3 regions of the Pseudomonas sp. C9-3 genome follow, and region 3 is predicted to be linked to each of the others. Evidence: predicted binding sites of a transcription regulator. Region 3 holds the regulator's gene; each other region holds the start of a gene.
What was found. Region 3 encodes FliA, which starts transcription of late flagellar genes. Its sites were predicted from a motif close to CTAAAGTTTNNNNNNNNNNNGCCGNTAA; they were not measured.
Positions count from the first base shown of each region.

Region 1: RS899_RS02100 (methyl-accepting chemotaxis protein) is a predicted target of FliA. The motif match lies at 4,263-4,290, and genes of this name have one in related genera.
Region 2: motA (flagellar motor stator protein MotA) is a predicted target of FliA. The motif match lies at 3,166-3,193, and genes of this name have one in related genera.

Region 1 is NZ_CP135919.1:450,243-460,668, reverse strand. Features, by position in the region: gene tadZ (type 4b pilus Flp biogenesis protein TadZ) at 1-1,130, opposite strand, end outside; gene RS899_RS02120 (type II and III secretion system protein family protein) at 1,196-2,428, opposite strand; gene cpaB (Flp pilus assembly protein CpaB) at 2,444-3,364, opposite strand; gene RS899_RS02110 (Flp family type IVb pilin) at 3,723-3,929, shown strand; gene RS899_RS02105 (Flp family type IVb pilin) at 4,010-4,207, shown strand; gene RS899_RS02100 (methyl-accepting chemotaxis protein) at 4,332-6,227, shown strand; gene RS899_RS02095 (methyl-accepting chemotaxis protein) at 6,631-8,520, shown strand; gene RS899_RS02090 (helicase HerA-like domain-containing protein) at 8,712-10,190, opposite strand; gene pncB (nicotinate phosphoribosyltransferase) at 10,286-10,426, opposite strand, start outside.
Region 2 is NZ_CP135919.1:5,122,685-5,133,110, forward strand. Features, by position in the region: gene rsgA (small ribosomal subunit biogenesis GTPase RsgA) at 1-1,017, shown strand, start outside; gene motB (flagellar motor protein MotB) at 1,175-2,242, opposite strand; gene motA (flagellar motor stator protein MotA) at 2,258-3,109, opposite strand; gene RS899_RS23590 (HDOD domain-containing protein) at 3,230-4,753, shown strand; gene rhdA (thiosulfate sulfurtransferase) at 4,868-5,680, shown strand; gene asd (archaetidylserine decarboxylase) at 5,684-6,553, shown strand; gene RS899_RS23605 (HPP family protein) at 6,630-7,607, shown strand; gene RS899_RS23610 (hypothetical protein) at 7,736-9,544, shown strand; gene RS899_RS23615 (EAL domain-containing response regulator) at 9,610-10,426, shown strand, end outside.
Region 3 is NZ_CP135919.1:3,873,701-3,884,126, forward strand. Features, by position in the region: gene RS899_RS17535 (protein phosphatase CheZ) at 1-523, opposite strand, end outside; gene RS899_RS17540 (chemotaxis response regulator CheY) at 543-917, opposite strand; gene fliA (RNA polymerase sigma factor FliA) at 1,115-1,864, opposite strand; gene fleN (flagellar synthesis regulator FleN) at 1,861-2,688, opposite strand; gene flhF (flagellar biosynthesis protein FlhF) at 2,853-4,163, opposite strand; gene flhA (flagellar biosynthesis protein FlhA) at 4,179-6,302, opposite strand; gene RS899_RS17565 (TPM domain-containing protein) at 6,444-7,718, opposite strand; gene RS899_RS17570 (hypothetical protein) at 7,718-8,149, opposite strand; gene RS899_RS17575 (TPM domain-containing protein) at 8,231-9,442, opposite strand; gene flhB (flagellar biosynthesis protein FlhB) at 9,548-10,426, opposite strand, start outside.

The DNA of each region.
Region 1 (10,426 bases), 3.2 Mb from region 3:
ACGACGCCGGCGCCCAGTCCCTCGGCGAGGTCACGCAGCTTGACCGTCAACGGATCGCGCGGCGACAGCTCGAACAGGCTCTGGCCGACATTCTTCGAACGCAGGCGCGCTTCGGGGGACGCCGGCAGCACACCAAACAGTTCCAGCCCGAACATCTTGCCCAGGGCCGGCGCATCCGGCGGCACCGATGGCCAATAGCGTTCGATCAGCAGTTCCATGCGCGGCAGCATCGGGCTGCGCTCACGCAGGCGACGCAGGCGCTCCAGCCCCTTCTTGCAGGAAGGCACGCTCTGGTCCACCAGCCACAGCACGCGGTTGGCCTGGCCAAGCAACTGCGAGCTCAACTCGCCTTCGGCAACGCCCGTCAGGTTGACCAGGATGTGGCTGAACGCGCTGCGCAGGTTGCCCAGCAGCAGGTACAGCTCGGCCGTGGTGACGCGCTCGAGCACGCCGGGCTCGTCGGACAGGCTGAGCACCCGCAGCCCGGATTCGTGGCGGGTGAAGGCGCTGTCGATCAGCGTCTGGTCGAGGCGCCGCAGATTGCGCATGGCATCGGCGAAGGTGAAGGCCGGCTCCATGCCGAGGATGGCAAGCGCTTCGCCGCTGGGCTGGCCGATATCCACCAGCAGCACGCGGTGCTCGGGCTGACGTTGCAGCGCCAGGGCCAGGTGCAGGGCGACAAAGGCGCCGTCGGCGTCTGGCCGGGCGCTGACCAGGCTGATCAGCTCACCCTGCTGGGCAGCGCTCACCGGTACCGTGGGCAACCGCCCGCCAAGACGCCGGACCAGCCCGCTCAGCTCGCTGGCGCGGGCACCGTAGGTGACGAAATCCCTTGCGCCAGCGCGCATGGCGGCGAGCACCAGCTGGTTGTCCAGGCCATCGCCGACGGCCACGACCGAGAGCAGCGGACGCGCGGAAACCAGCCCCTCGATCAACGAACCCTGGGCAACCAGATTGGCCTTGTTCAGGCTGGTGAAGAGCACCGTCGCGCCGGTGACGTCCAGCAGCGACAACAACTCTTCCAGGGTCCCACTGTTGGCCAGAACCACCTGCCCGCATCCGGCCAGGCTGCTCTGCAACCACTCCTGCTCCCCAGGATGCTGGATCAGTGCCACGAAAGTCTGACTCATGCCCATGCTCCCTTCCTTTGCCTTGCCTCCCGCCCTGTGGCGGGTCAGCGCTTCGTAGGTATCCATCAGCGCGACATCCCGCTGTTGGCCTTGCGCCGGTCGAACCGGCCGTCTTCGAGGAAGTAGAACTCGGCGAAGCCCGGGTCATAGTTGCGCAGGCCCTCGCCTGGCAGGGTCGGCAGTGCAGCATTGGCGGCCAGCGGCTGGACCAGGTGCGGGGTGACGATCATCAGCAGTTCGCGGTCGTCCTTGTCCAGGTTCGAGGAACGGAACAGCGCACCGATCACCGGGATGCTGCCCAGGAACGGGAACTTGTCGATGTTGCTGATGGTGTTGCTGCTGATCAGCCCGCTGATCACGAAGCTCTCGCCGTCGGCGAGCATCACGCTGGTGTCGGTGCGGCGGACGTTGAGTGCCGGTACGGTGATGTCGGCGGTGCGGATGCCGTTGGAGAAGTCCAGCTCGCTGACCTCGGGGGCGACCTTCAGGGCGATGCGCTTGTCGTTCATCACCGTTGGCGTCAGCGTCAGGCGCACGCCGAATTCCTTGTACTCGATGGTGATGTTGTTGTTATCGCCATTGGGCACCGGGATCGGGAACTCGCCACCGGCCAGGAACGATGCGCTCTGTCCGCTGGTGGCGACCAGGCTGGGCCGCGCCAGGGTGTAGGCGAAGCCGCTGCCTTCCAGGGCATTGATGAAGCCCAGCCACTTGCTGCTGCCACCACCCCAGATGATGTTGAAGCCGCTCTGGTTGGTGCCGAAGTTGCCGCCCAGGCCGCCGTCGACGCCGACCTCAAGATTCCCCAGGCTGCCCGGAGCACCGAGCACAAAGGTGTTGGAACCGCGCCGCACCAGCGACGTGCTCGCCTGCTTGAGCTTGCTGCGGCTGACTTCGACGAAGCGGATGTCGGTCTGCACCTGGTTGGGCAGGCCGCCGGCGGCCATGCCCGCTGCACCGGCGACATCGCCGACGGCACGGCCGCCCACGCGCACCACGCTGCGCAGCGGCTGATCGCCGCAGGTAGTCCAGATCAGCAGGCTGGTCAGGCCTTCGGCCTTGCCGGTGATGAGGAAGTCACGCTTGTCCAGCACCTGCACGTCGGCGATGTTCGGGTCGCCGATGGCCAGGCGCTTGATCGGCACCGGAAGCTGCTGGTCGCGCTGGGCGCCCTGCTCCACATCGAGATTCAGCTGCTGGCCGGCAAGCCCGGCACAGGCACTGGGTACGGCCTGCGCAGTGGAGTGAGCGGCGCAGACCAGCAGGGCGGCGAGGGACAGAATGAAGCGCTTGGACATCGATGCACTCCTTGCTCAATGTGCTTCACGGGTGACTTCGGTACCGCGATAGACCACCACGCCCTGGCTCACCGCCGGCGCGGAAACCTGGCGAGAGGCAGGCACTGTGGTCGACCGCGGCTTGCCGATCAGTTGTTCGAGGGTGATCGGCTGGCTGCTGCCCGCCCCCAGGGAGGCCTCAAGGTAGCGGCCCTCCTGCTCCTTCTCGTAGAGCTTTTCATCCTTGCTGCGCACTGCCAGGCGCAATGACCCGGCCTGGCTGGCCAGCATCAATCGCGAGGTGGCCTCGGCCGGCACGGCCAGCACGGCAGTGCGCGGCGGGCGCGGAGTCTGGTCCTTGGGATCGCCGGCGTTGCGCGCCTGGCCGTCCTTCGCCACGGCAATCTGCTCGCCGTAGGTGAGCACGCGCACGCCGGGCAGCACCACCTGGGCGCTGACGCTGCGCTCGCCGGTCTGCTGGTCCTGGACGAAGAGCATCACATCGACATAGTCGCCGGGCAGGACAAAACCTCCGCCGCCGATGACTTCATCCACCGCGATGGCCATCGCACGCTCGTCAGGGCGGATAGTCCGCGCCAGCGGCCCGCCCGGTTCGGTGATCGAAGAGGAAATGATGCTGCCGGCCGGCACCGCGACCCAGACGCGCTGGCCGATCAGCGCTTCAGGCTTGGGGAAACTTCCACTGGGCGCGGTGCGCAGCTGCTCGACGGCCAGGTCTTCCTTGCCGATCACCGCCAGCGCCGGCAGATCCCGTGCGGCGACGACCACCGGCGTGCGTTGCAGCTTGTCGGCCTCGGCCACTGCCGCGGGCGCCATGTCCTGGACCACACCCACTGCCGGCTGAGCCGGCTTGCCGATCTGAAGCCCGAGGTAACCCACTACCCCTGCGCACACCAACAACAGCCCGGCGAATACCATCAGCACCTTGCTATTCATGAACCCATCCTTGTGCACAAGTGGGAAGTCGTGCCGCTGGCCCGACTCCGCGAAACAAATGCCTGCCGGAGTACGTCCTTCAGACCTTTATTGTTATTTCGGCTGAACAGGAAAGTTCGATAAGAACCTTTCCTGATAATCAGACTCTACTTGTTCCAAAGCAGAATTTAGTAGCTGCGGTAATAGCGTCAAATGCTAACTGCAAATTTCCAATCTCCAGTTAGTTATACTTCCCCGTGACTATAACTTTGGTATTAGCGCTATTTGATCAATTGCATTCGGCCACACTGCGCCTAGCCTGACGGTGAAGTCAGGGCAACCGCCCTGTTTGCAGTCGGGCGTGCACGGAGCGACGGCCATGAAAAACAAAACCTCAGCAAAACAACTTTCGAAGAATATCCTCAGCAAAGCCAAGTCCTTCATACGTGACCGCGAAGGGGCCACCGCGATTGAATACGCGGTCATTGCCGGGCTTATTTCCATTGCGGTATTAACGGCGGCAACTCCGATCGGTACGCGAATCGGCGCACTCATGACGGCGATCAAGACCGCCATCGGCGCCTGATCCACTTCCTGATTCGAAGCGTTCGCGGAGCCGGAAACGACTCCGCCGGCGCCGCTGTCTCCTGCCCGGAGGGCTCGTACATGGAACGCACGATCGACTCAGTAAAACGCCTCTACTCCCGCCTGCGCACTTTCCTTTCCGATCGAGAAGGGGCAACGGCCATCGAGTACGCGGTGATCGCCGGTCTCATATCCATTGCCATCGTCGCCGCAGCTACCCCCATCGGCACCAAGATCGGCTCGTTGATGACGCTGGTGCAGAACGCGCTGGGCCCCTGAGGTCCATGCGGCGATGGGCGCGGTGCAACACCGCGCCCGTTTTCGCATTCAGTCTCTAAAGTCCCGTCCTAGACAGCCGATACATCCTGCCTAACCCTTGTTCCACCTGCAGGATGCTTTCCCCATGCTTCGCTCGCTGTCCTTCTCCAGGAAGATCCTCCTGGCAGCCTCCCTCGTCGTCACCTTCGCCTTCGCCTGTTTCATCCTCTTCAACGACTTCCGCCAGCGCGAGGCGATCCACTCCGACACCGAGTCCTATCTCACCGAGGTGGGCAGCCTGACCGCCAGCAACATCCAGAGCTGGCTGGACGGTCGCATCCAGCTGGTCGAGGCCGAAGCCGCGCAGCTGGCCGATGGCGAACCAACGCCCGAGCGCATCCAGCACGTGCTGGAACAGGCGGTGTTCCAGAAGAACTTCGAGTCGGTCTACCTGGGTGAAGCCGCCAGCGGCGTGTTCACCATGCGCCCCTATGCACCGATGCCCGATGGCTACGACCCGCGTACCCGCGGCTGGTACAAGGACGCCGTGGCCGCCGGCCGGCTGATCGTCACCGAGCCCTTCCTGGATGCCGGCACCAACGAGCAGATCCTCGCCATGTCGATGCCGGTCATGCGCAACGGCCAACTGGTCGGTGTGGCCGCCGGCGACATGAAGCTGGAGACCATCACCGCGATCATCAACTCGCTGAAATTCGACGGCGACGGCTATGCCTTCCTCGTCAGCGATGCCGGCAAGATCCTCCTGCACCCGGACAGCAGCCTGATCTTCAAATCCCTCGGCGAGGTCTACCAGCAAGGCGCACCGAAGGTGCAGCCGGGCGTGCAGGAAGTCAGCATCAACGGTGAAGAGCAACTGGTCTCGATGACGCCGGTGAAAGGCCTGCCGGGAGTCACCTGGTACGTCGCCCTGGTGCTCAACAAGGACTCCGCCTACGCAATGCTGAGCGACTTCCGCAACACCGCGATCATCGCCACCGTGATCGCCATCGTCGCCATCCTCTTCCTGCTGGGCATGCTCATCCGCGTGCTGATGGCGCCGCTGACCGACATGGGCCGCGCCATGCAGGACATCGCCCAGGGCGAAGGCGACCTGACCAAGCGCCTGCAGGTCGCCAGCAACGACGAGTTCGGCGTGCTGGCCAATGCCTTCAACCGTTTCGTCGAGCGAATCCACGAGTCGATCCGCGAAGTGGCTTCCACCGCACGCAGCCTGCATGACGTCTCGCAGTTGGTGGTGAACGCCTCCAACTCATCGATGAGCAACTCCGACGAGCAGTCCAACCGGACCAACAGTGTCGCCGCAGCGATCAACGAACTGGGCGCCGCCGCCCAGGAAATCGCCCGCAACGCCGCCGACGCCTCGCACCACGCCACCGATGCCTCGCACCAGGCCGGCGACGGGCGCCAGGTGGTCGAGCAGACCATCAGCGCGATGAACCAGCTGTCTGACAAGATCAGCTCCGCCTGCGCCAACATCGAGGCGCTGAACAGCCGCACGGTGAACATCGGGCAGATTCTGGAGGTGATCAAAGGCATCTCCGAGCAGACCAACCTGCTGGCACTGAACGCCGCCATCGAAGCCGCCCGCGCCGGGGAAGCCGGGCGAGGTTTCGCTGTAGTGGCGGACGAGGTACGCAACCTGGCGCACCGCGCCCAGGAGTCCGCGCAGGAAATCCAGAAGATGATCGAAGAGTTGCAGATCGGCGCCCGCGAGGCCGTGGACACCATGACCGAGAGCCAGCGCTACAGCCTGGAAAGCGTGGAGATCGCCAACCGTGCAGGCGAACGCCTGGCCAGCGTGACCCACCGCATCGGCGAGATCGACTCGATGAACCAGTCGGTCGCCACCGCCACCGAGGAACAGACCGCCGTGGTCGACTCGCTGAACATGGACATCACCGAGATCAACACCCTCAACCAGGAGGGCGTGGAAAACCTCCAGGCCACCCTGCGCGCCTGTGCCGACCTGGAGAACCAGGCCGGTCGCCTGCGCCACCTGGTGGACAGTTTCCGCATCTGATTCCGGCGGAAACGAAAAAGGCGCCTCCGGGCGCCTTTTTTGTTCGCGAGCAAGTTCGCTCGTACAAGAGACCTCGCTCCCAGCAGGACTGTGGGGGCCGCTCGACAGCCGCCTGTATCACTGCTGAAACACCCGCCACAGAGCCACCTCTACCGTTCGTCCGACTCTTTCAAGCTTCCACAGGCCACGCCGAAAGCAAGGGTGAAGGCCTTTGATAGCAACCAACAAACCGGGCCTGTCTTCACTGCCAGGACAAGGGAGTCCCGGCCAAGCCCGCACGGCTATCCGCCGCGCCGGCGCCGTCCGTTTCACACCACGGGGACGGACGTTCTGCGGCGACACCGGATCTGTCGCCCGGACCCACGCCGTTCAGGCATCCCACTACCTCCGGACTCGACGCAGCATGATCAAGAGCCTGAAATTCAGCCATAAGATCCTCCTGGCCGCTTCTCTTGTTGTTTTCTCGGCATTCGCCCTCTTCACCCTCTACAACGACTACCTGCAGCGCAACGCGATCCGCGAGGACCTCGAGGACTATCTGCGGGAAATGGGCGACGTGAGCGCCAGCAACATCCAGAACTGGCTGAGCGGCCGTCTGCTGCTGATCGAAAGCACCGCACAGACCATCGCCCGCGACAGCGCAGCGGACCACCTGAGCGCGCTGCTGGAACAGGAGACCCTGCGCAAGACCTTCAACTTCACCTACCTGGGCCAGGAAGACGGCACCTTCACCATGCGCCCGAACAGCGCCATGCCTGATGGTTACGACCCGCGCACCCGCCCCTGGTACAAGGATGCCGTCGCGGCCGGCGGCACCACGCTGACCGAACCCTACATCGACGCGGCCACCCAGGAACTGATCATGACCGTGGCCACCCCGGCCCGCGCCGGCGGCAAGACCGTAGGCGTGGTCGGCGGCGATCTCGGCCTGCAGACCCTGGTACAGATCATCAACTCGCTGGACTTCAGCGGCATGGGCTATGCCTTCCTGGTCAGCGGCGACGGCAAGATCCTGGTGCACCCGGACAAGAGCTTCATCATGAAGTCCCTGGCCGACATCTACCCGCAGAACACGCCCAGGATCGGCGGCGGCTTCAGCGAGGCCGAGCTCAACGGCCACACCCGCATCCTCAGCTTCACCCAGGTCAAAGGCCTGCCATCGGTGAACTGGTACATCGGCCTGTCCATCGACAAGGACGCCGCCTATTCGATGCTGAGCAAATTCCGCACCTCGGCCGTCATCGCCGCGGCCATCGCCATCGTCGCCATCCTGCTCCTGCTGGGCATGCTGATCCGCGTGCTGATGCAGCCGCTGACCACCATGGGGCGCGCCATGGAAGACATCGCCCAGGGCGAGGGCGACCTGACCAAGCGTCTGAAGGTCGCCAGCAACGACGAGTTCGGCGTGCTGGGCAACGCCTTCAACCGCTTCGTCGAACGTATCCACGAATCGATCCGCGAAGTGGCTTCCACCGCACGCCAGTTGCACGACGTCTCGCAATTGGTGGTGAACGCCTCCAACTCATCGATGAGCAACTCCGACGAGCAGTCCAACCACACCAACAGCGTCGCCGCGGCGATCAACGAACTGGGCGCCGCCGCCCAGGAAATCGCCCGCAACGCCGCCGACGCCTCGCACCACGCCACCGATGCCTCGCACCAGGCCGGCGACGGGCGCCAGGTGGTGGAGCAGACCATCAGCGCGATGAATCAGCTGTCGGACAAGATCAGTTCGGCCTGCGCCAACATCGAAGCGCTGAACAGCCGCACGGTGAACATCGGGCAGATTCTCGAAGTGATCAAAGGCATCTCTGAGCAGACCAACCTGCTGGCCCTCAACGCTGCCATCGAGGCCGCCCGTGCCGGGGAAGCCGGCCGTGGCTTCGCCGTGGTCGCCGACGAAGTGCGCAACCTCGCCCACCGCGCGCAGGAGTCGGCCCAGCAGATTCAGAAGATGATCGAGGAGCTGCAGGTCGGCGCCCGCGAAGCCGTGGACACCATGACCGAGAGCCAGCGCTACAGCCTGGAAAGCGTGGAAATCGCCAACCGTGCCGGCGAGCGTCTGGCCAGCGTGACTCACCGCATTGGCGAGATCGACTCGATGAACCAGTCGGTCGCCACCGCCACCGAGGAACAGACCGCCGTAGTCGACTCGCTGAACATGGACATCACCGAGATCAACACCCTCAACCAGGAGGGCGTGGAAAACCTCCAGGCCACCCTGCGCGCCTGCGCCGACCTGGAGAACCAGGCCGGTCGCCTGCGACACCTGGTGGACAGTTTCCGCATCTGATTTCGGCAGAAACGAAAAAGGCGCCTTCAGGCGCCTTTTTTGTTCGCGAGCAAGCTCGCTCCTACAAAAAACCTCGCTCCGTGCAGGACCGAGGGGCGCCTGGCCCTTGCTCGCGAACCGCCCCGAGACGAACCCGCCGGTGAATTCGCTTTCGCCGGTACCGATCTGATTCACCACAGACGGCTCTGCAATTACCGCCGCTTGCTACCGCCCAACAGCGCGCCCATCAGCCCTCGCACCAGTTGCCGGCCGATCTGGTTCGCCGCCTGGCGCACCACAGTCTTGCTGACCTGGCTGGCCAGGGAACCAAGGATCTCGCCGGCCATACCGCCGAAGTCGGTGCCCTTCTCTTCCTTCCCCTGGGTCGGCGCCATCTTGTCGTCGGCGCGGCCGGTGAGCTTTTCGTAGGCAGACTCGCGGTCGATCGGCTGGTCATAACGCCCGGCCAGCGGCGAGCGACGGATGACGTCCGCACGCTCGGCATCGGTCAGCGGGCCGATGCGCGACTGCGGCGGCGCCACGGCCACGCGCTCGACCATTGCAGGAGTGCCCTTCTCTTCCAGCGTGCCAACCAGCGCCTCGCCGATGCCAAGTTCCGTGAGCACCTTCAGGGTGTCGAACGCCGGGTTCGGGCGGAAGCCATCGGCCACCGCGCGCAGGGATTTCTGCTCCTTGGCCGTGAAGGCACGCAGGCCGTGCTGGATGCGCAGGCCCAGTTGCGCCAACACGTCGTCCGGCAGGTCGCTGGGCGACTGGGTGACGAAGTACACGCCCACGCCCTTGGAACGGATCAGCCGCACCACCTGCTCCAGGCGGTCCTGCAAAGCCTTGGGCGTGCCGTTGAACAGCAGGTGCGCCTCGTCGAAGAACAGCGCGAGGATCGGCTTGTCCGCATCGCCGCGCTCGGGCAGTTGTTCGAACAGCTCGGCCAGCAGCCAGAGCAGGAAGGTGGCGTAGACCTTGGGCGCGTCGTGTACCAGCTTGCTGGCATCCAGCAAGTGGATGCGCCCGCGACCATCGGCCTCGGGGCGCAGCAGGTCTTCAAGTTGCAGTGCCGGTTCGCCGAAGAAGTCCTCGGCCCCCTGCTGCTCCAGCAGCGCCAGGCGCCGCAGCAGCGCCTGGGACGAAGCCGCGGTGAACAGCGCTCGGTCCTCGCCGAGCACTTCCGGGTGTTCCTTGAAGTGGTTGAGCAGCGCCTTGAGGTCCTTCAGGTCGAGCAGCAGCAGGCCTTCGCGGTCGGCCACCTTGAACGCGGCGAACAACGCGGCCTGCTGGCTCTCAGTCAGTTCCAGCAGGTTGGACAGCAACAGCGGGCCCATCTCCGACAGCGTGGTGCGCAGCGGGTGACCGGTCTTGCCGGCCACGTCCCAGATGCTGACCGGGTAGGCCTGGGGCTTGTAGTTCAGCCACGGCATGCTGGCGATGCGCTCGGCTACCTTGCCCTGAGGATTACCGGCGGCGGCGATGCCACACAGGTCACCCTTGATGTCCGCAGCGAACACCGCGATACCCGCATCGCTGAAAGACTCGGCGAGGTGCTGCAGGGTCACCGTCTTGCCGGTGCCGGTGGCGCCGGCGATCAGGCCGTGGCGGTTGGCGAGCTTCCAGGACTGGCCGACCGGCTGCCCGTCGGGACCCGCACCGATGATGAGTTCGTTCGTGGCTGACATCCGTTGTTCCCCTTCTGTGGGCCTGTCGCGCCAGCAGGCCTGTCGCGATGAGTGCTTGAGCAAGAGTGGCGCGTCCCGGCGCGCTGCGCAATCGGCTACCCCGGTACTTTGAAGACGTGCTTGAGGTAGTGAAGGAAGTTCTCGTCCTTGCACTGGGTCTTGCCTGGCGCATCCGAGATCTTCGCCACCGGATGGCCATTGCAGGCGGTCATCTTCAGCACGATGTTCATCGGCTG
Region 2 (10,426 bases), 1.2 Mb from region 3:
CTCACCCGCCGGCAGAGCTGGCGGATCGAAAAAGTCCAGGAAGAACGCGCTTCGCGCGCGGCGAAGCGCGAGTCGCGCGCCCTGGAAGAACTGGAAGGCGGCGACCTCGGCCCGGAGCAGACCGGCCAGGTAATTGCTCACTTCGGGGTACAGGTGGAAGTCGAAGCGCAGGAAGGCGACCACGCCGGCCAGGTGTTCCGCTGCCACTTGCGCGCCAACCTGCCCCCGCTGGTGACCGGCGACCAGGTGGTCTGGCGCCCCGGCAATCAGGGAATCGGGGTGATCGTCGCGCAATTGCCGCGAACGTCCGAGCTGCGTCGCCCGGACATGCGCGGCGTACTCAAGCCGGTGGCGGCCAACGTCGATCGCATCGTGATCGTCTTCGCCCCGCGCCCGGAACCCCACGCCAACCTGATCGACCGCTACCTGGTGGCCGCCGAGCACGCCGGTATCAAGCCGCTGCTGCTGCTGAACAAGGCCGACCTGATTGACGAAGAGAACGCGCCCTTCCTCGATTCGCTGCTGGGCACCTACCGCGAACTGGGCTACCCGCTGCTGGAAGTCTCGGCCGCCAATGGCCTGGCACTGGACGCCCTGCGCGCGGCGCTGAACGAGCACGTCAGCGTGTTCGTCGGCCAGTCGGGCGTGGGCAAGTCGTCGCTGGTGAACGCGCTGCTACCCGGCGTCGATACCCGTGTTGGCGATCTGTCGGAAGTCACCGGCAAGGGCACCCACACCACCACCACCGCGCGGCTGTTCCACTTCCCCGCCGGCGGCGACCTGATCGACTCCCCCGGCATCCGTGAATTCGGCCTCGGCCATGTCAGCCGTGACGATGTCGAAGCCGGCTTCATCGAGTTCCACGACCTGCTCGGCCATTGCCGCTTCCGTGACTGCAAGCACGATCGCGAACCGGGCTGTGCGCTACTCAAGGCGCTGGAAGACGGGCGTGTTTCGCCGCAACGGATGGCCAGCTACCGGCACATCCTCGCGAGCCTGCCGGAAGACGAGTACTAGACGAATACGCCAGACCTGTAGGAGCGAGCTTGCTCGCGAACAGTTTCCGCAGCGGCGCTGGTTCGCGAGCGAGCTCGCTCCTACAAAAAGCATCTCGCCGATCTGAGGTGAACACGTGAAGAAAAAGGCCAGCTGATCCGCTGGCCTTTTTCGTTTCCTACTGCTGCTTGTTCAGCTCGTCGAGTTTCAGCGTGCCGCCGTCGTCGAACAGGTTGAGCTTCTGCTTGAGCTGGTCCGGCGGCACAGGGTCGCCCTGCCCGCTCGCCGGCTTGGCCGGTGCGCCATTGGCCGCTGCCGGTGTGGCGGCGCCCGGGGCAGCCGGGGTTGCGCCATCGACCGGCTTGTCGCTGCCGCCGTCCTGCCCCTCGATGGCGCGCTGGGCCTTCTTGGTCAGGACGATGATGTCGATGCGACGGTTCACTGGATTCAGCGGCTGGTCGCGGTCGAACAGCGCCGATGAGGCGTAGCCCACCACGCGGGCGATCTGGTCTTCCGGGTAGCCGCCGGCTTCCAGCGCGCGCCGCGCCGCGTTGGCGCGGTTGGCCGAAAGCTCCCAGTTGCCGAAGTCGCCATTGCCGGCGTAGGGCTTGGCGTCGGTGTGGCCACTGATGCTGATCTTGTTCGGCACCTGCTTGATGGTCTCGGCCAGCGCCAGCAGGATGTCCTCGAAATAGGACTGCAAACGCGCGCTGCCCAGATCGAACATCGGCCGGTTGTCCGAATCGACAATCTGGATACGCAGGCCGTCCTGGGTGATCTCGAAGAGGATCTGGTCCTTGAAGCGCTTGAGCGTCGGGTTCTCGTCGACCTTGTTCTGCAGTTCCTGCAGCAGCAACTCCAGGCGCTCCTTCTCGACCTTCTCGGCGACGTCCTCGGCCTGCTGCTCGTTGATCTTGGCGTTCTCGTCCGGGTTGATCCGCGTCTCGTCGGCATCCGGCTGAGCCTGGATCTGCGGATTCAGCGTCTTGTCCGGCGCCGGCGTCGGCGTGCCGCCCAGGTCGATGACGTAGGGGCTGGCACTCTCGGTGAAGCCGATGGGGTCCTGGAAGTAACCGGAGATGGCCTTCTTCTGCTCGGGCGTCGCCGAGGACAGCAGCCAGAGCACGAGGAAGAACGCCATCATGGCGGTGGCGAAGTCGGCGAAGGCGATCTTCCAGCCGCCGCCGTGGTGGCCAGCGGCATAGCGCTTGACGCGCTTGACGATGATCGGCTGATTGTTATCCATGCGTCAGGCGACCTATCAGCGACCGCGAACGGCCTGCTCCAGCTCGCTGAAGCTCGGACGGTGCGCCGGCAGCAGCACCTTGCGGCCGAACTCCACGGCCAGCGAGGGCGGCATGCCGGAAGCCGAAGCCACCAGGCAGGCCTTGATCGCTTCGTAGAGGTTCAGCTCTTCCTTGGCGTCGTGCTCCAGCGCGTTGGACAGCGGGCCGACGAAACCGTACGCGGCGAGAATACCGAGGAAGGTACCCACCAGCGCCGCGGCGACGTGGTGGCCGATCTCGGCCTGGCTGCCCTGGCCGAGCAGCGCCATGGTGATCACGATACCCAGTACCGCGGCGACGATACCGAAGCCCGGCAGGGCGTCGGCGACGCGGGTCACGGCATGTGCGGGGTGCTCGAGGTCTTCCTTGAGGCTGCCCAGTTCCATGTCGAACAGGCCTTCCAGCTCGTGGGGCGCCATGTTGCCCGAGGACATGATGCGCAGGTAATCACAGACGTAGGCCGTCATGCGGTCATCCTTGAGCACCGCGGGGTACTTGCTGAAGATCGGGCTGGCGGCCGGGTCCTCGACGTCGGCCTCGATGGCCATCATGCCTTCGCGGCGGCTCTTGTTGAGCACCTCGTAGAGCATGCCCAGCACCTCCAGGTAGAAGGTATGGGTGAAGCGGTTGCCGAACATCTTCGGCGCCTTCTTCAGCACGGTCATGAAGGTGCTGCCAGGGTTGGCCTGGAGGAAGGCGCCCAGCGCGGCGCCGCCGATGATCAGCACTTCGAACGGCTGGATGATGGCCGCGATCTTGCCGCCGGAGAGCATGTAGCCGCCGAGCACGCTACCCAGAATGACGATGATGCCGATGATTTTTGCCATGGGGACCGGACTGAAACTGTGAACAGAAAGGAGGCATGATTCCCGCCTCCCTGTTGTTATCGGAGATTTCGGGCAAGACTATAGGCCGAAAACACTAAAAACCAGTTCGGCGCCTCACGCATGTCTAAGCAATTGCTTCATCCAGAGCGTCTCAAGGCCTGGCTAACCCAGCTGGAAGACCTGCCTTTGCCAGTTCCGCTGGAACAGCGCGATGACATTCGCCGGGCGCTGAACGACAGCCGCCGCTCGATCCGCGATATCGCCGAACTGCTGCAGGACGCGCCGACCCTGGCCTTTGCCATCCTGCGCGAAGCCAACCGCGCACAGAGCGCCCGGGACAATCCGGCGGAAAGCCTGGAGGTCGCCCTCAACCGCCTGGGCTTGTCCCGCGTCACTCAATTGCTCGACAGCCTGCCCGCGATGCCCGAGGCGCAGATGCCACGCGCCCTGAGCCAACTGCTGCTGATCAGCCGCCATGCCATGCAGCAGGCCAGCGGCCTGTTCGCCAACCGCCTGGCGCGGCTCTGGCAGGAAATCCACTGGGGCAGCCTGTTCACCCTTGCGCCGCTGTGGGCGCTGGCCACCGCGAAACCGGAGCTGATGGAGAGCTGGCAGCGCCAGGTCTACGGCCTGGGCCGCTGCAGCAGCGAAGTCGAAGAGGAGTTGCTCGGCACTCCCCTGCTGCCCTTGTGCCGCGTGCTGGCCGACAGTTGGCGGCTGCCGGACTGGGTCGGCCAGGGCTACGCCCTGCTCAGCGACGACAAGCGCCTGCTGGTGCGCGCCCTGCACGTCGCCCACACCGAACACGAGCCGCTGGGCCAACAGCAGCGCCTGGACGCCGATCCGGAACTGCAACGCTGGCTGACCCGCCCGGCCAACACCATCCTCCTGGCCAACAGCATCGCCATGGCCGCACACCAGTCCTGGGGCGGCGTGCACATGCTGCGCTGGCAGCGCCTGACCAGCCTCTATCTGCAGATGCCGCTGGAAGAATTGCAGCAGACCGTCCACGGCCTCGCCGCGCAGAGCGCCCGCCGCCACGCCCGCCCGCTGCTCTGGCACCCGGCGCAGGCGTTGCTCTGGCCCTGGGATGCGCGCCGCTGGCTCAACGGGCCGAAGGCCGAGGAGCCGGCCAAGGCGCCGGACACCCTCGCCGAATGGCGCCAGCACTGCACCCGCCTGATGCAGACGCCCAGCCCGTTCGGCAACGCCGTGCAACTGCTCGACTGCGCCACGGCTGCCTTGCAGGCCTGCGGGCTGCAACGCGGGATGATCCTGCTGGCCGACAAGGGCGGCAGCTGGTTGCAGGCGCGCCGGCACTTCGGCCTGGACGGCGAGATCGGCGACTTCAAGCTGGAAGTCGCCGCCAGCCCGGTGCTGCGCAAACTCCTGCAACAACCCGGTCAACTGCGCCTGAGCCCGACCAACATGGCCGAGTTCTCCGCGCTGATTCCCGGCTCGCTGAAGGCGCTGCTCCCCAGCGAGCATCTGCTGCTGCGCTCGCTGGGCAACGGCGCGCGGGTAGTCATGCTGGTCGTCTGCGACCGCCTCGGGCAGCCGCTGGCAGACCTGCACGCGCAGGCCTTCGGCCGCACCGTGCAGTGCATCGAGCACGCGGTGAAGCAGATGGCGCGGGGCTCGTGATCCGGGAAAGGTTTGCTCCCCGCCTTCTGCCCTTTAAACTAACCGCCCTCACGGGGTAGCCCAGGGCACGCGCTCACGTTGCCTCCCCCACCCTTTTCGCCGGGAGTCTCCGCCATGTCCGCCTTCTCCGCCCTGCCCCTGGTGATCGAACCGGCTGACCTCGCCAGCCGTCTCGATGCTCCGCAACTGATCCTGGTCGACCTGACCAGCGCCGCGCGCTACGCCCAGGGCCACATCCCCGGCGCCCGCTTCGTCGCCCCTGCGCGCACCCAGCTGGGCGGCCCGGCACCGGGCCTGCTGCCGGCCAAGGCCGACCTGGAAGCGCTGTTCGGCGAACTGGGCCACAACCCCGATGCCGTCTATGTGGTCTATGACGACGAAGGCGGCGGCTGGGCCGGTCGCTTCATCTGGCTGCTGGATGTGATCGGCCACGGCAACTACCACTACGTCGACGGCGGCCTGCACGCCTGGCTCGCCGACGACCTGCCGCTGAGCCAGGACGTCCCTGCGCCGGCCGGCGGCCCGCTGCCGCTGACCCTGCACGATGAGCCGACCGCCACCCGCGAGTACCTGCAGAGCCGCCTGGGCGCCGCCGACCTGGCCGTCTGGGACGCCCGCAACCCCAGCGAGTACAGTGGCCAGAAAGTCCTCGCCGCCAAGGCTGGCCACGTGCCAGGCGCGGTCAATTTCGAATGGACCGCCGGCATGGACCCGGCCCGCGCCCTGCGCATCCGTACCGATATGCCGCAGATCCTCGAGGACCTGGGCATCACCAAGGACAAGGAAGTGATCACCCACTGCCAGACTCACCACCGCTCCGGCTTCACCTACCTGGTGGCCAAGGCCCTCGGCTATCCGCGGGTCAAGGGTTATGCCGGTTCCTGGTCGGAATGGGGCAACCATCCCGACACCCCCGTAGAGGTTTAAGGAATGTCGTTCAAAGATCGTCTGTTTATCCTCAGCCAGTACCTGCTGCCGCATCACCTGCTGTCGCGCCTGATCGGCTGCGCCGCCGAGTGCCGCGCGCCCTGGTTCAAGGACCGCCTGATTCCCTGGTTCGCCCGTCGCTACCAGGTGGACATGCGCGAAGCCCAGGTCGAGGACCTGCGCGCCTACGAGCACTTCAACGCCTTCTTCACCCGCGCCCTGAAAGACGGCGCCCGCCCGCTGGATGAAAGCGCAGGCGCGGTGCTCTGCCCCGCCGACGGCGCCATCAGCCAGCTCGGCCCGATCGAGCACGGCCGCGTGTTCCAGGCCAAGGGCCACAGCTACAGCCTGATGGAACTGCTGGGCGGCGACGCCGAGCGCGCCGCGCCCTTCATGGGCGGCGAGTTCGCCACCGTCTACCTGTCGCCCAAGGACTACCACCGCGTGCACATGCCCCTGGCCGGCACCCTGCGCGAGATGGTCTACGTGCCGGGCCGGCTGTTCTCGGTGAACCAGCTGACTGCCGAGCAGGTGCCGGAGCTGTTCGCTCGCAACGAGCGCGTGGTGTGCATCTTCGACACCGAGCGCGGGCCAATGGCCGTGGTGCTGGTGGGCGCAATGATCGTCGCCTCCATCGAGACCGTCTGGGCCGGCCTGGTCACGCCGCCCAAGCGTGAGCTGAAATCGTTCTCCTACGACGAAGCTTCCCGTGCGCCGATCCACCTGGAGAAAGGCGCCGAGTTGGGCCGCTTCAAGCTGGGCTCGACCGCCATCGTGCTGTTCGGCCCCGAGCAGGTGAACTGGGCGGAAAACCTCGCCGCCACCAGCGCCGTGCGCATGGGCGAGCGCCTGGGTGGCGCCCGCCAGGGCTAAGGCCCGCTGTCCATAAGGCGGGCGGCCAACGAGCCGTCCGCCACTGCTTTTCGCCTCATCGTGCTAGTTCCCTGCCATGAAACGCTTCCTGCACCTGATGGGCTGGCGTGCCAACGCCACCAGCCATCTTGAAAAGTGGCTCTCCGCAATGGGAGCGCTGTGCGGCATCGCCGCCATCTACGCCGTCACCCACTGGGTCCTGCCCAGCGAAGCAGCCATCTGGGTCGTCGCCTCCATGGGCGCCAGCGCCGTGCTGCTGTTCGCCGTACCCCATGGCGTGCTATCGCAGCCCTGGGCTGTTCTCGGCGGCCAGGTCCTCTCGGCCTGCGTCGGGGTGATCTGCCAGAAACTCTTCCCCGGCCAGGCCTTCACCCCCGCCCTTGCGGTGGGCGCGGCGATCCTGGTCATGCACTACGCCCGCTGCATCCATCCTCCGGGCGGCGCTACGGCACTGGCGGCGGTATCCGGCGGCCCGGCCATCACGGCCCTGGGCTTCCACTACGTGCTCAGCCCGGTGCTGCTCAACGTGGTGCTGATCCTGGCCGTCGCGGTGGCCTTCAACGGCCTGTTCGCCTGGCGCCGCTATCCCGCACCGCTGGCACGTCTGCCGGCCACACCGAAGCTGCCTGCGGGCCCGGCGCCCGAGGACCTCTACCACGCGCTGCGCAAGATGGATTCGTACATCGACGTGCAGTTCGACGACCTGCTGAAGATTCTCCAACTGGCCCAGGAACATGCCCAGGCGCAGCGCCTGACGCCCGGCGACATCCTGCTAGGGGCCAGCTACAGCAATGCCCTGAGCGGCGACGCCTGGGCCGTGCGCCAGGTGATCGACGACCATCCGGACAAGCGCGGCCGCCAGGAGCAGCTGGTCTACAAGGTGGTCGCCGGCGCCGGCAAGGGCAATACCGGCGTCTGCCGCCGCCAGGACCTGCTCGACTGGGCCGCCCACCCGGTGACGGCACAGGGCGACGGCTGGGTGCGCAGCACGGCGCAGGACTCGGCGAAGGACGCCCTGCAACGTCAGATCAAGGGGCAAAGCCCTCGGCCGTGACCTGTCCGCGCACCATCCGGGCGATGGGCTGCGGCGGGCGACGGATGCTGCTAGAGTTCGGAAAAAGCCGACAGTTTTGAACAACTGGTTCGTACAACGAGCCGGATTGTGGAGAATCGACTCTCACCATGGACAACAGTCCCCAGCAGTTTCTACGTGTCCCCACACCAACGCACGAGAGCCTGAGCTTCTGCAACGCCAACGCGCGCGAGCTGAAAAACTGGCTGGATCACCTGCCCAAGGCCAACCTCGGCGAGACGGCTCGCCAGCTCTACCAGGGGCTGATCGAACTCAACCAGCTCAAGCTGCCGGTCGAGACGCGCCTGCAATTGCTGGAACTGTTCCGCCCGGAAGTCCACTTCGTCTGCCATAACCTGGAGCGGCACTTCCTCAACCAATCCATCGTCCTGGACGAGCGCCCGCGCAAGGTCGCCAATCTCTGCCAGGCGCTGCAGAACCACCTGGCCATCGGCTACAAGCTGATCGTCGTGCGCGAAGCCTCGCGCTTCACCCGCGAACGTGCCCAGGTGATGACCGCCGCCACCCAGCGCGCCATCCGCAGCCTCTGCGGCCCGCTGGTTCGTGCCTCCCAGCTGTACTGCCCAGTGCCGGAAAACCTCTGGCTGGAACTCCACCAGCTCTACCAGCTCGCTCGCCAGCACGGCTTGCAGCACACACCGGTACGCGATGCGCTGGCCCGCCAGTCCCAGGGGCTGTCCATCGAGCACGCCTACGTGACGGCGCTGATGCTCGGCTCCGCGCGTTGCAACCAGATGCGCCAGAACAACATCGCCCGTGTCGCCGAGGCCCTCGAGGGCTGGGCTGCGCAGGTAAAAGTGCAGGCCGCCGATGCGCCCTCCACCCTGTTCGTGGTGGTGCCGCAGGTGGACGGTCCGCCGCGCTACCGCACCCTGTTCAAGGATGCTGACCTCACTGGCGCCCTGGGCATCGACCCACAGCCGCTGGTGGACGCAATCCGCGAATACCTGCTGCTGCCCGCTGAGGATCGCAGCAAGGCGCGTCTGAAAGTCCCCGAGGGCGTCAGCATCGACCTGCTACAGCACCTTGCCGCCGCCTGGGGCGATATCGCCGAGCGCACCTTCCACCGCACGCCCGGCCAGGGCCAGTTGACCCTGTGCATCGGCATGAGCGCCCTGCACTATTTCCTCGCCGGCCGCAAAAGCTTCAACGACCTGCTGAAAATCCAGATTCAGGAACAGCTGCCAACCTTCAAGGCCGACGTGAAGGACGCCTGGTCCGGCGCCTTCGACGCGCAGAAGGTCAATGATTGGCAACCCGGCATGCCGCTGGAGGAGATCGAGTACAGCGCACCGCGCACTGCCGAAGACACCGGCGTTGGCGCAGCACCCGAGGCTCCGCGCGACGACTACCCGATTTTCACCCTGAACATCGTCAACCACAGCCCCGGCGGCTACTGCCTGACCTGGCCGAAGGAAATCCCCAGCCAGTTGCAGGCCGGCGAGTTGCTCGGCATCCAGGACACTCCGGAACACAGCTGGAGCGTCGCCGTGGTGCGCTGGATCCGCCAGGTCCGTGGCGGCGGCACGCAGATGGGCATCGAGCTGATCGCCCCGCTCGCCCAGCCCTGCGGCCTGCAACTGCTGCGCAAGACCGAACAGGGCAGCCAGTACCTGCGGGCGCTGCTGCTGCCGGAAATCGCCGCCATCTCCCGCCCGGCCACCGTGATCACCCCGCGCCTGCCGTTCCAGGAAGGCAATCGCGTGCAGCTCAACCTGCAGGGCGACGAGCGCCGTGCCACGCTGACCCGCAAGGTCACCGCCACCGCCAGCTTCACCCAGTTCGAATACCAGGCCCAGGATGCGGCCAGCACGCCGAGCGATAAACCCATCACAGCGCCGAATGCTCGTGGTGCTGGCGGGGAGGAAGACTTTGACTCACTATGGAAGTCTCTGTAGATTCCGGAGAATTCCCATTCGTCGCCAATTTGCTGCCGTCCAGCGCGGTATAAGCAGCCTTCCTCATGGCCAATGAAAAGAAAACCATCCGCCTGCTGATCCTGGAAGACTCGCAGAATGAAGCCGAGCGCCTGGTCAGCCTGTTCCGCAACGCCGGTCGTGCGACCCGCGTCCACCGCATCACCTCCAGCGAAGATCTGACGGACATCCTGCCCCAGGGCTGGGACCTGCTGATCGCCGCCCCCGAAGCCGAGGCACTGGACCCGAGCGAAGCGCTGGGCGCCATCCGCCGCCAGGCCAAGGACATTCCCTTTATCCAGTTGGTCAGCGGCAACGACTCCGACGCCGTCACCGAGGCCCTGGCCCTCGGCGCACAGGACGCCCTGCCGCAAGGCGAGGACGAGCGGCTGATCCTGGTCGCCAACCGCGAGTTGGCCAACCTCGAGGAGCGCCGCGCCCGCCGCTCTGCCGAAGTCGCGCTGCGTGAAGCAGAGAAACGTTGCCAGTTGCTGCTGGACAGCTCGGTGGACGCCATCACCTACGTCCACGACGGCATGCACATCTACGCCAACCGGGCCTACGTCGGCCTGTTCGGCTACGAGGATGCCGAAGAGCTGGAAGGCATGCCGATGATCGACCTGATCGCCGGCTGCGACCAGGCCAACTTCAAGGACTTCCTCAAGGGTTACCATCTCACCAAGGAAAGCACCGAGGACAACGCCGACCTGGCCTGCAGCGGCATCCGCAGCGATGGCCAGGCCTTCGCCGCGCGCATGACCTTCTCGCCGGCCACCTATGACGGCGAACCGTGCATCCAGGTGGTAATCCGCGCCGAGTCGGACAACGCCCAACTCGAGGAAAAACTGCGCGAAGTCAGCAGCC
Region 3 (10,426 bases):
GGAAGTCCTGCGCCAGCAGGATGTCGTTCAGGTGGGCGGAGAGCTTGCGGCTGTCCTGGGCGCTGATGTAGAGGAACTGCTCGACGCGCTTGGCCAGGTCGCGGAAGGCGTCGGCGCCCAGCTCGCGGCGCATGAAGCGCGACCAGTCTTCCTGCAGCTCCTTGGCCTGGGTCTCGATGTGCATGACCACCGGGGTGCACTCCTCCACCAGGTCCATGGTGCGATTGGCCGCTTTCTCGGTCATCGTCACCACGTAGGACAGGCGGTCGGTCGCGTCGGCGATCTGCGACATCTCCTCGGCGTGCCGGGAGTTGGGATCGATCTGGAAGTTGACGATGGCGTTGTGCAGCTCGCGGGTGAGCTTGCCGACCTCCTGGTAGAGGCCTCGGTCGCGCGCCTGGTTGAGCTCGGAGATCAGTTGCACGGCGGTCTGAACGTCGCCGCGTTCGAGGCAGTCGACCAATTCGCGCGCGTGTTTTTTCAGGGTCGACTCGAAGTCACCCGCGGATTCGTTGAAATCCATGACGCCCTCTATGCCGGCCTTAGCTGCCGACCCGCTCGAAAATCTTCTCGATCTTTTCTTTCAGCACCTGAGCGGTGAAAGGCTTGACCACATAGCCGTTGACCCCGGCCTGGGCCGCTTCGATGATCTGGTCGCGCTTGGCTTCGGCGGTGACCATCAGCACCGGCAGGTGCTTGAGGCGCTCGTCGGCGCGGACCGCACGAAGCAGGTCGATGCCGGTCATGCCGGGCATGTTCCAGTCGGTCACGAGGAAATCGAAGTTGCCGCTGTGCAGCATCGGCAGCGCAGTGGTGCCGTCGTCGGCTTCTGCGGTGTTGGTGAACCCCAGGTCTCGCAGGAGGTTCTTGATGATGCGCCTCATCGTGGAAAAGTCGTCCACGATGAGAATTTTCATGTTCTTGTCCAAACCTGCCTCCATCGATACCAAACGCGCCCTGGCGGGCGTGCCGTCAATTCATTGAGCGCCGTGCGCTCTTTGGGGTGGATGCGTCAAAGGAACGTCACCCAAAAATTCGTAAGCCTATAACTTGCCTAAGGAAATTCCTTTCAGGCTTTACGCTCAGAACAAGCAGCCGCGAAACTACCCGATGCTCAGCGCGCGCGCCACTCCGCCAGTCGCGAGCGCAGGCGCGCGGCGCACTGGCTGTGCAGCTGGCTGACGCGGGACTCGCTGACGCCCAGTACTTCGCCGATCTCCTTGAGGTTGAGCTCCTCGTCGTAGTACAGCGCCAGGACCAGCCGCTCGCGCTCGGGCAGCTTGGTAATGGCGTCGGCCAGCGCCGCCTGGAAGCGTTCGTCTTCCAGGCCGTGGGACGGCTCGTTGTCGTGATGCGAAGCGTCTTCGGCAAGGCCACCGCCCTGTTCACCGTCCTGCAACATGTCATCGAAGCTGTACAGCCGGCTGCCCTGGGTGTCGCTGAGGATGCCGTAATAATCTTCGAGGCTCATATTGAGTTCGGCAGCAACCTCCTGATCTTTAGCGTCGCGTCCGGTGCGCGCCTCGACGGCGCGGATGGCGTCGCTGACCATACGGGTGTTGCGGTGCACCGAACGGGGCGCCCAATCGCCCTTGCGCACCTCGTCGAGCATGGCGCCACGGATACGGATGCCGGCATAGGTCTCGAAGCTCGCGCCCTTGCCCGCGTCGTACTTCTTCGCCGCCTCCAGCAGGCCGATCATCCCGGCCTGCATCAGGTCCTCCACCTGCACGCTGGCCGGCAGGCGGCCCAGCAGGTGGTAGGCGATGCGCTTCACCAGTGGTGCGTGTTTCTGGATCAGCAGTTCCTGGGAGTTATGCGCCTGTGCCTTGCTGTACATACGCGCTCCGGAGGCCGCGGTCATACGGCCGAACCCGTGGGATGTTGCACCAGGCGCTCGACGAAGAACTCCAGGTGCCCTCGTGGGTTGGCCGGCAGCGGCCAGCTGTCGACCTTCTGCGCCACCGCCCGGAAGGCCAGGGAAGCCTTGCTGCGCGGGAACGCCTCATACACCGAACGCTGCTTCTGCACCGCCTTGCGCACCGACTCGTCGTAAGGAATGGCGCCGACGTACTGCAGCGCCACGTCGAGGAAACGGTCGGTGACCTTGGTCAGCTTGGCGAACAGGTTGCGGCCCTCCTGGGGGCTGTGGGCCATGTTCGCCAGCACGCGGAAACGGGTCATGCCGTAGTCGCGGTTGAGCAGCTTGATCAAAGCATAGGCATCGGTGATGGACGTGGGTTCATCGCAGACGACCAGCAGTACTTCCTGGGCCGCGCGAACGAAGCTCACCACCGAGTCGCCGATACCGGCGGCGGTGTCCACCACCAGCACGTCGATGTTGTCGCTGATGTCGCTGAAAGCCTGGATCAGGCCGGCATGCTGCATCGGCGTGAGGTGCACCATGCTCTGGGTGCCCGAGGCCGCCGGGACGATGCGGATGCCGCCGGGCCCCTGGAGGATCACGTCGCGCAGGTCGCATTCGCCTTCGATCACGTCGGCCAGCGTGCGCTTGGGCGACAGGCCCAGCAGCACGTCGACGTTGGCCAGGCCAAGGTCGGCGTCCAGCAGCATGACGCGGCGACCAAGATCGGCCAGCGCCAGCGACAGATTCACCGACACGTTGGTCTTGCCCACGCCACCCTTGCCACCGGTGACTGCGATTACCTGAACGGGATGCATGCCCATATCAATACCTTGTCTCGTCATTCGACCGTCACGCTTCTGGCGTTTCGGCTAATCCGGCTGCGGTGCTCCACCGCTTCCGGTGCTCGCGGATCATCTTGCAGAGCATCCGCATCGCTTGGGCGGCCCAACCGGCCGCCCCACGCCCCACCCGGGGCTCACAATCCTCAGCTGGCGCGACGCACCGGCTGCTGGTAAAGGCCGGCGAACATGTCGGCCATGGCGTCCTCGCTGGGCTCTTCCGGCGACTGCAGGCTCACCGCACGGCTGACCAGTTGGTGCGCGCGTGCCACATGCAGGTCATCCGGGATCTTCGGCCCGTCAGCCAGATAGGCTACCGGGAGATGCTGGCTGATAGCCAGAGCCAGAGCTTCGCCGAGGCTTCCCGCTTCGTCCAGCTTGGTCAGGATGCACCCGGCCAGCCCACAGGAACGATAGTTCTGCCAGGCGGACTTGAGCACCTGGCTCTGGCTGGTCGCGGCCAGCACGAGGTAATTCTTCACGTTCAGGCTCAGCGACGACAGCGCTTCGAGCTGCATGCGCAGCGCCGGATCATTGGCCGGCAGGCCGGCGGTGTCGATCAGCACCAGACGCTTGCGCGCCAGCGGCGCCATGGCCTGGATCAGCGACTGGCCAGGATCGACCAGGGTCACCGGCACATTGAGGATACGGCCCAGGGTCTTGATCTGCTCCTGAGCACCGATGCGGAAGCTGTCCATGGACACCAGGGCAATGCTCTGCGCGCCGTACTTGAGTACGTAGCGGGCAGCCAGCTTGGCCAAGGTGGTGGTCTTGCCCATGCCGGCCGGGCCGACCAGGGCGATCACGCCGCCCTGCTCCAGCAGGTCGGTTTCCGGGGTGTTGATCGAGCGCGCCAGGTGCGCCAGCAGCATACGCCAGGCCTGCTTCGGATCGGCGATGGAGGCTACGCGCTCCAGCAGGCTGCGCGACAGGTCGGCCGGCAGGCCCATGCGCTGCAGGCGACGCCACAGGTTGGCCTGCTTCGGGCGCTGGTTCTGCAGCTGGTTCCAGGCGATGGAGCCCAGTTGCACTTCAATCAGTTCACGCAGGCCGTTGAGCTCGAAGCGCATGGCTTCCAGCGCCTGCTGGCCGGCGGCAGCCGGCGTCGGGGCGGCCGGCGCGGCCATGGCTTCGGCCAGGGTCTCGGCAGCACTGCGGCGCGGCGCTTCGGTGCCGTACATTTGACGGTCCTTGCGCACGCCATCGGTTGCGCGGGTCGGGGCCGACAGGTCCGCCTTGGCCTGGGCGATCTTCGCCTGGGTCTTGCGCAGTTCGGCTTCCAGCGCCGGGTTCGGCTTGCTGGCGGCCACCGGCGCCTGGTAATCCAGCGCGGCGGTCAGCTCCACGCCGCCGGCGACACGGCGGTTGCCGATGATCGAGGCATCCGGGCCCAGCTCGTCACGGACCAGTTTCATGGCCTGACGCATATCGGCGGCGAAGAAGCGTTTTACCTGCATGGCCTTGGACCTCAATCAGTTCTGCCCAACAGTGGCGACAATCGTGACTTGTTTGTTGTCCGGGATTTCCTGGTAAGCCAGCACGTTCATGGTGGGAACCGCCATCCGGGCGAATCGCGACATCATCGCGCGGATGGGACCTGCCACCAGCAGAATCGCCGGCTTGCCGAGCATCTCCTGACGCTGCGCCGCTTCAACCATCGAGCGTTGCAGCTTTTCGGCCATTCCGGGTTCCAGCAACATGCCGTCTTCGGAGCCCTGTCCGGCCTTCTGAAGACTATTGAGCAATATCTGTTCCAACCTGGGTTCCAGAGTGATCACAGGCAGCTCCGGCTCTAGTCCCACAATGGTTTGCACGATTGCGCGGGACAGCGCTACGCGAACCGCCGCTACCATCGCGGCGGGATCTTGACTCTTCGCCGCCACGTTGGCGATGGCCTCGGCGATGGTGCGGATATCGCGTACCGGCACCTGTTCCTGCAGCAGCGCCTGCAGCACCTTGAGCAGGGTCGACAGGGAAATCAGCCCCGGCACCAGCTCTTCGGCGAGCTTGGGCGAAGTCTTGGCCAGCAGCTGCATCAGTTGCTGGACTTCCTCGTGGCCGAGCAGCTCATGGGCGTGCTTGTGCAGCACCTGGTTCAGGTGGGTGGCAACCACGGTGCTGGCATCCACCACCGTGTAGCCCAGGGACTGCGCCTGGTCGCGCTGCGAGGCCTCGATCCATACGGCTTCCAGACCGAAGGCCGGGTCCTTGCCGGCGATGCCGTTGAGGGTGCCGAACACCTGGCCAGGGTTGATCGCCAGGTCGCGGTCCGGATAGATCTCGGCTTCGGCCACGCTGACGCCCATCAGCGTCAGGCGGTAGGCATTGGGCAGCAGGTCGAGGTTGTCGCGGATATGCACCGACGGCATCAGGAAGCCCAGGTCCTGGGACAGCTTCTTGCGCACGCCCTTGATCCGCGCCAGCAGCTGGCCGCCCTGATTGCGGTCCACCAGCGGAATCAGGCGGTAGCCCACTTCCAGGCCGACCATGTCCACCGGGGTCACGTCATCCCAGCCCAGCTCCTTGGTCTGCTCGGCGCGCTGGGCGGGCAGCAGTTCCTGCTGCGTCTGGGCTTCCTGTTCGGCCTTCTGGGTAGCCTGGCGCTGGCGGTTCCAGATCATCCAGGCGCCACCGGCAGCCAGGGCGCCCAGGCCAACGAAGGAAACGTGCGGCATGCCGGGCACCAGGCCCATGGCGATGAGGATGGCGGCAGAGATGGCCAGCGCCTTGGGCGAGGCGAACATCTGGCGGTTGACCTGGGCCCCCATGTCCTCGGAGCTGGACACACGGGTCACCATGATCGCGGCAGCGGTGGACAGCAGCAGCGAGGGCAACTGCGCCACCAGACCGTCACCGATGGTCAGCAGGGCGTAGACCTTGCCGGCATCACCGAAGCTCATCGAGTGCTGGATCACACCGATGGCCACGCCACCGATGAGGTTGATGAACAGGATCAGCAGGCCGGCAACGGCGTCGCCGCGGACGAACTTGCTGGCACCGTCCATGGAGCCGTAGAAGTCGGCTTCCTGGGCTACTTCGGCGCGGCGCTTCTTGGCTTCCGCCTGCTCGATCAGGCCGGCATTGAGGTCGGCATCGATGGCCATCTGCTTGCCGGGCATGGCGTCGAGGGTGAAACGCGCACTCACCTCGGAGATACGCCCGGCGCCCTTGGTGACCACCACGAAGTTGATGATCATGAGGATCGCGAAGACCACGATGCCGACGACGTAGTTGCCGCCGATCACCACCTCGCCGAAGGCCTGGATCACCTTGCCCGCGGCCGCATGGCCGTCGTGGCCGTGCAGCAGCACGACGCGGGTGGACGCGACGTTCAGCGCCAGGCGCAGCAGGGTGGCGACCAGCAGGATGGTCGGGAAGACGGCGAAATCCAGCGGGCGCAGGGCATACACGCTGACCAGCAGGACGACGATGGACAGCGCGATGTTGAAGGTGAACAGCACATCCAGCAGGAACGGCGGGATGGGCAGGGTCATCATCGCCAGCATCGCCAGCAGCAGCAGCGGCACGCCGAGGTTGCCTCGGCTGAGCCCTACCAGGTTGCTGCGAACAGTGCCGATCAGTTGCGTACGATCCACCCGAATTTCCCCTGCGCGTGGGTGGCCGAGGCAGCCACCGGATCAAACTTTTGACGCCGAGACCGGCATCCGCACAGGGTTTTGCAGGAAGCGTTCCAACTTCTTCGAACCGCGATAAATGCCCGACTCAGAGCGGCCGGATCACCAGCTTCCGGAAGCGCCGCCACCGCCGCTGGAACCGCCACCGCCGGAGTAACTGCTGCCGCCGCTGGACGACGAACTGCTGCCGCCGGAGCTTGAATCCGAGCCGGACCCGGAACCGGTGCTGCCGCCGGCCAGGAAAGCAACCAGCATCGGCACGTACAGCATCGGAATCAGCGCCAGCGAATCGGGAAGCACCCAGGGCCACAGTGGGATTCCCGTCGCATAGACCACGAACCCGGCGATGCCGCCGGCCAGCGCCAGGCGAATGCAGAATTCCAGCCGGCTGCGCTTCCAGGTGCCGTAGGCGAGGAAGAACGGCAGGCACAGGAAGATCAGCGCGACGGTCCCACCAATGGGCGCCGCCAGGCCGTAGAGCGCGACGTCTCCCCCGTCGAAATGCGAGGCGAGCAGCATCAGCGCCACCAGGTAACCGATGATCCCGCACACCACCCAGGCCGCCTTGCGCGAAGAAGCAGCCAGGGCGCCGATGCCGCCACCGGTGAACAGGCAGAACGGCAGGACGAAGAGCAGCATCGGCGCGGCTTTCAATCCGGAACTGAAGGCCAGAAGTAGCGCCAGGGCCACCGATGCGAGCAGCACGGCGCGAACGCTGAACCAGCGTCGACGCAAGGCAATGCCTGCTACGGCGCCGGCGCCCAGGCCGATCAGCAGCAGCCAGCCCTCGAGCGTCAGGCCGCCCTGCTGGCGTTCCTCCGGCAGTGTCTCGCCATCGATCAGACGCTCCAGGACCTCGACCGCCTGCTGGATGCCGCCGGCGAAGTCACCGTCGCGGAAAGACGGAACCATGTATTCCCGGATGATCCGCGCGGCACTGACATCCGGAATCGCGCCTTCCAGCCCATAGCCGACCTCGATGCGCATAGTCCGGTCGTCCTTGGCCACCAGCACCAGCAGGCCATCATCCACCCCCTGCCGCCCCAGGCGCCATTGCTCGAAGACGCGGGTGGCGTACAGCTCGATGCTGTCCTCGCCGGTGCTGGGTAGCATCAGAATGGCGATCTGCGAGCCCTTGCGCTGCTGCAGCGCCAGCAGGCGCTGGCGCATAGAGGCGATCCAGTCGCTATCCAGGGTGCCGGTGAGGTCGGTGACCGGGCTCTCCAGCCGAGGCACGGCCACCGCGGCAGGCGCCTGCTCCTGCAGCGCATCGGCGACATCTACGCTGGCCGCAGCCCTATCAGCCTGGACAGCCTGCGTGAGCGGCACGCCCGACAGGAGGAACAGGCACAGGAGGCCGAGAATCCAGGTTCTCATCAGGCAGCCGCCCTCGGCCGTCCGCGCAGGGCCTGCAGAATCCCCATGGACAGCTTCGGATCGTGCAACTGGCCGCGCCAGGCACGAACGACGCTGAAGGCAGAGCTGACGAGGACGTATCCCGTGATCAGCAGACTGAACACAACCACCAGCACGGACTTGATCTGAGGCCAGAGCTTGATCTCGCCATTGTTGGCAACCACGCCCAGCGAACCGATCAACAGCACGACAGCCACGAAGATCAGCGCCAGGGACAAGTACAGGTCCAGCACTCTCAGCGTCACTTCACGGACCAGCGGCGGAGCCCTGCGCCCCAGCAGCAGATAGCCCAGCACCAGCAAGGGGATGAGCCACAGCGAAACGTAAATCACCGGTAGCGTGACAAGGGGAATGACGGCCGCAATGCGGCGGTCGCGAACGGTGCTGTCCATGGCGTGCTCGGTGCCTCCTGGCAAATGGGTGTCGAGATGCTAGTTGAATGCGCTCAACGCGCAAAGCCGCGGGGCGCTGCGCTACCAGCTGCCGGAGGCACCACCGCCGCCGCTCGACCCGCCACCGCCGGAGAAACCGCCACCGCTGGAGCCGCCACGGGACGAGCCGCTGCCCGAGCCGGAGCCACCAGCCCCCTTGCCCGAACCGAATATCAGCAGCCCGGGGAGCGCCATGAACGGCAGCACCGCCAGCCAATTCAGCGGCACGGCCGGTGCGCCCGCGAAGAACGCCACCACCAGGTAGAGCCCCGCCAGGATCAGCAAACGCAGATAGAAGCCCTGGCGACCCTTGCGCCAGGTATCGCGCATCATCGAGATAACCAGCCACCAGAGGCCAAGCACGAACAGCAGGCCCACCGGCGCGGCCAGCGCATAAATCCACAGGACGCCGCCAAAGCGCGGCGTCAGGAAGCCGAGCAGGATGCAGTAGGCGATCAATCCCAGCACACCGTAGAACACCACGCGAACCGTCCACAGTGCGCCGAAGGTAGCGCCACCAATCAGCAAGCAGAGCGGCGAAATCGCCACGGTCACCAGGGCATCGGTGCCGCTGGCCAGTACCGCCACCAGCGCGACGATTGCGATGCCGATCATCAGGGCACCACGCCAACGCAGGCGATGGGCGGCCAGCAACACACTGCCAATCCCACCCGCCACGAACGCCACCAGTAGCAGCCAGGCTTCCAGCGGCACCCGCAACGGGGCGGGCGCGGCCAGCGGTTCGCCGTCGATCAGGCCGATCAGCGCATCCACCGCCGCGTCGATACCGCCGACGTAATCCCCTTCGCGGAACGCCGGCGCCATGCGCTCGCGGATGATGCGCCCGGCCAGCACATCGGTAATCGCGCCTTCCAGGCCGTAGCCCACCTCGATGCGCATCAGGTGGTCGTCCTTGGCCACCACCACCAGCACGCCATCATCAATGCCCTTGCGGCCGAGCTTCCACAGGCTGAACAGTTTGTTGGAAAACGCCTCGATGCCCATCTTGCCGACCGAGGGCAGCATCACCACGGCGATCTGCGCACCGCGCCGCTCCTCCAGGGCCTTGAGCTTGTCGATCAGGCGGGCCTTGGCGGAGGGGTCGAGAGTGCCGGTGACGTCGACCACGCGTTCGCCCAGCGGCAGCAGGACCCCGCCCTCGGCATCCGAAGCCGCCCAGGTGTACTGGGAGCAGAACAGGCAGAGCAGAAACCAGAACGTCGAGCGCCAGCCGGCGGAGAATCCATGAAGCATCGAAGTGTCCCTTCGCGATCCTTGCAGCCAGAGCATGCGACCCGGCCATGAACCGCCCATGCTACTGCGGTCGGAGGGGCGAGATATAGCGGACGCGGTCCTACATCACTCGTCGCGACGCAGATCCGGCGGGATCGGCAGGTCCGGCATCGGCCCCGGGCGTTTGCCCTTGCCGGCGCGGTACTGCTTGAGCTGGTAGACATAGGCCAGCACCTGGGCGACCGCCAGGTAGAGGCCGGCGGGAATCTCGTGATCGAGTTCGGTGGAGTAGTACACCGCCCGCGCCAGCGCCGGGGATTCGAGCACGGTGACCTTGTGCTCCTGGGCAATCTCGCGAATCTTCAGCGCCATGAAGTCGTTGCCCTTGGCCAGCAGGCGCGGCGCGCCGCCCTTCTCGGCGTCGTACTGCAGGGCCACGGCGAAGTGGGTCGGGTTGGTGATCACCACGTCGGCCTGGGGCACCGCCTGCATCATGCGGCGGTTGGCCATCTCGCGCTGCATCTGGCGGACCTTGGCCTTGACCTCCGGCTTGCCCTCGGAGTCCTTGTACTCGTCCTTGACCTCCTGCTTGGTCATCATCAGCTTCTTGCGGTTGTCCCAGAGCTGGAACGGAACGTCCGCGGCGGCGATGAAGATGATGCTGCAGGCCAGCCAGAAGGCGCTCCAGCCCACGACCTTGGCGCTGTGCACCATGGCCTGCTCCAGCGGCTCGTGGGACATCGCCAGCAGGTCGTCCTGGTCGGACTTGAGCACCAGAATCGCCACGATCAGCACCAGCACGAACTTGGCCAGCGCCTTGAGCAACTCGGTCAGCGAACGCAGCGAGAACATGCGCTTGAGCCCCGCCAGCGGGTTCATCCGGCTGAACTTGGGCGCCAGCGCCTCGGCGGAAAACAGCCAGCCGCCCAGGGCTACCGGCCCGATCAGCGCAGCCAGCAGCAGCACGGCGAGGATCGGCCAGACGCCGTCGGCGCCGATCTTCGC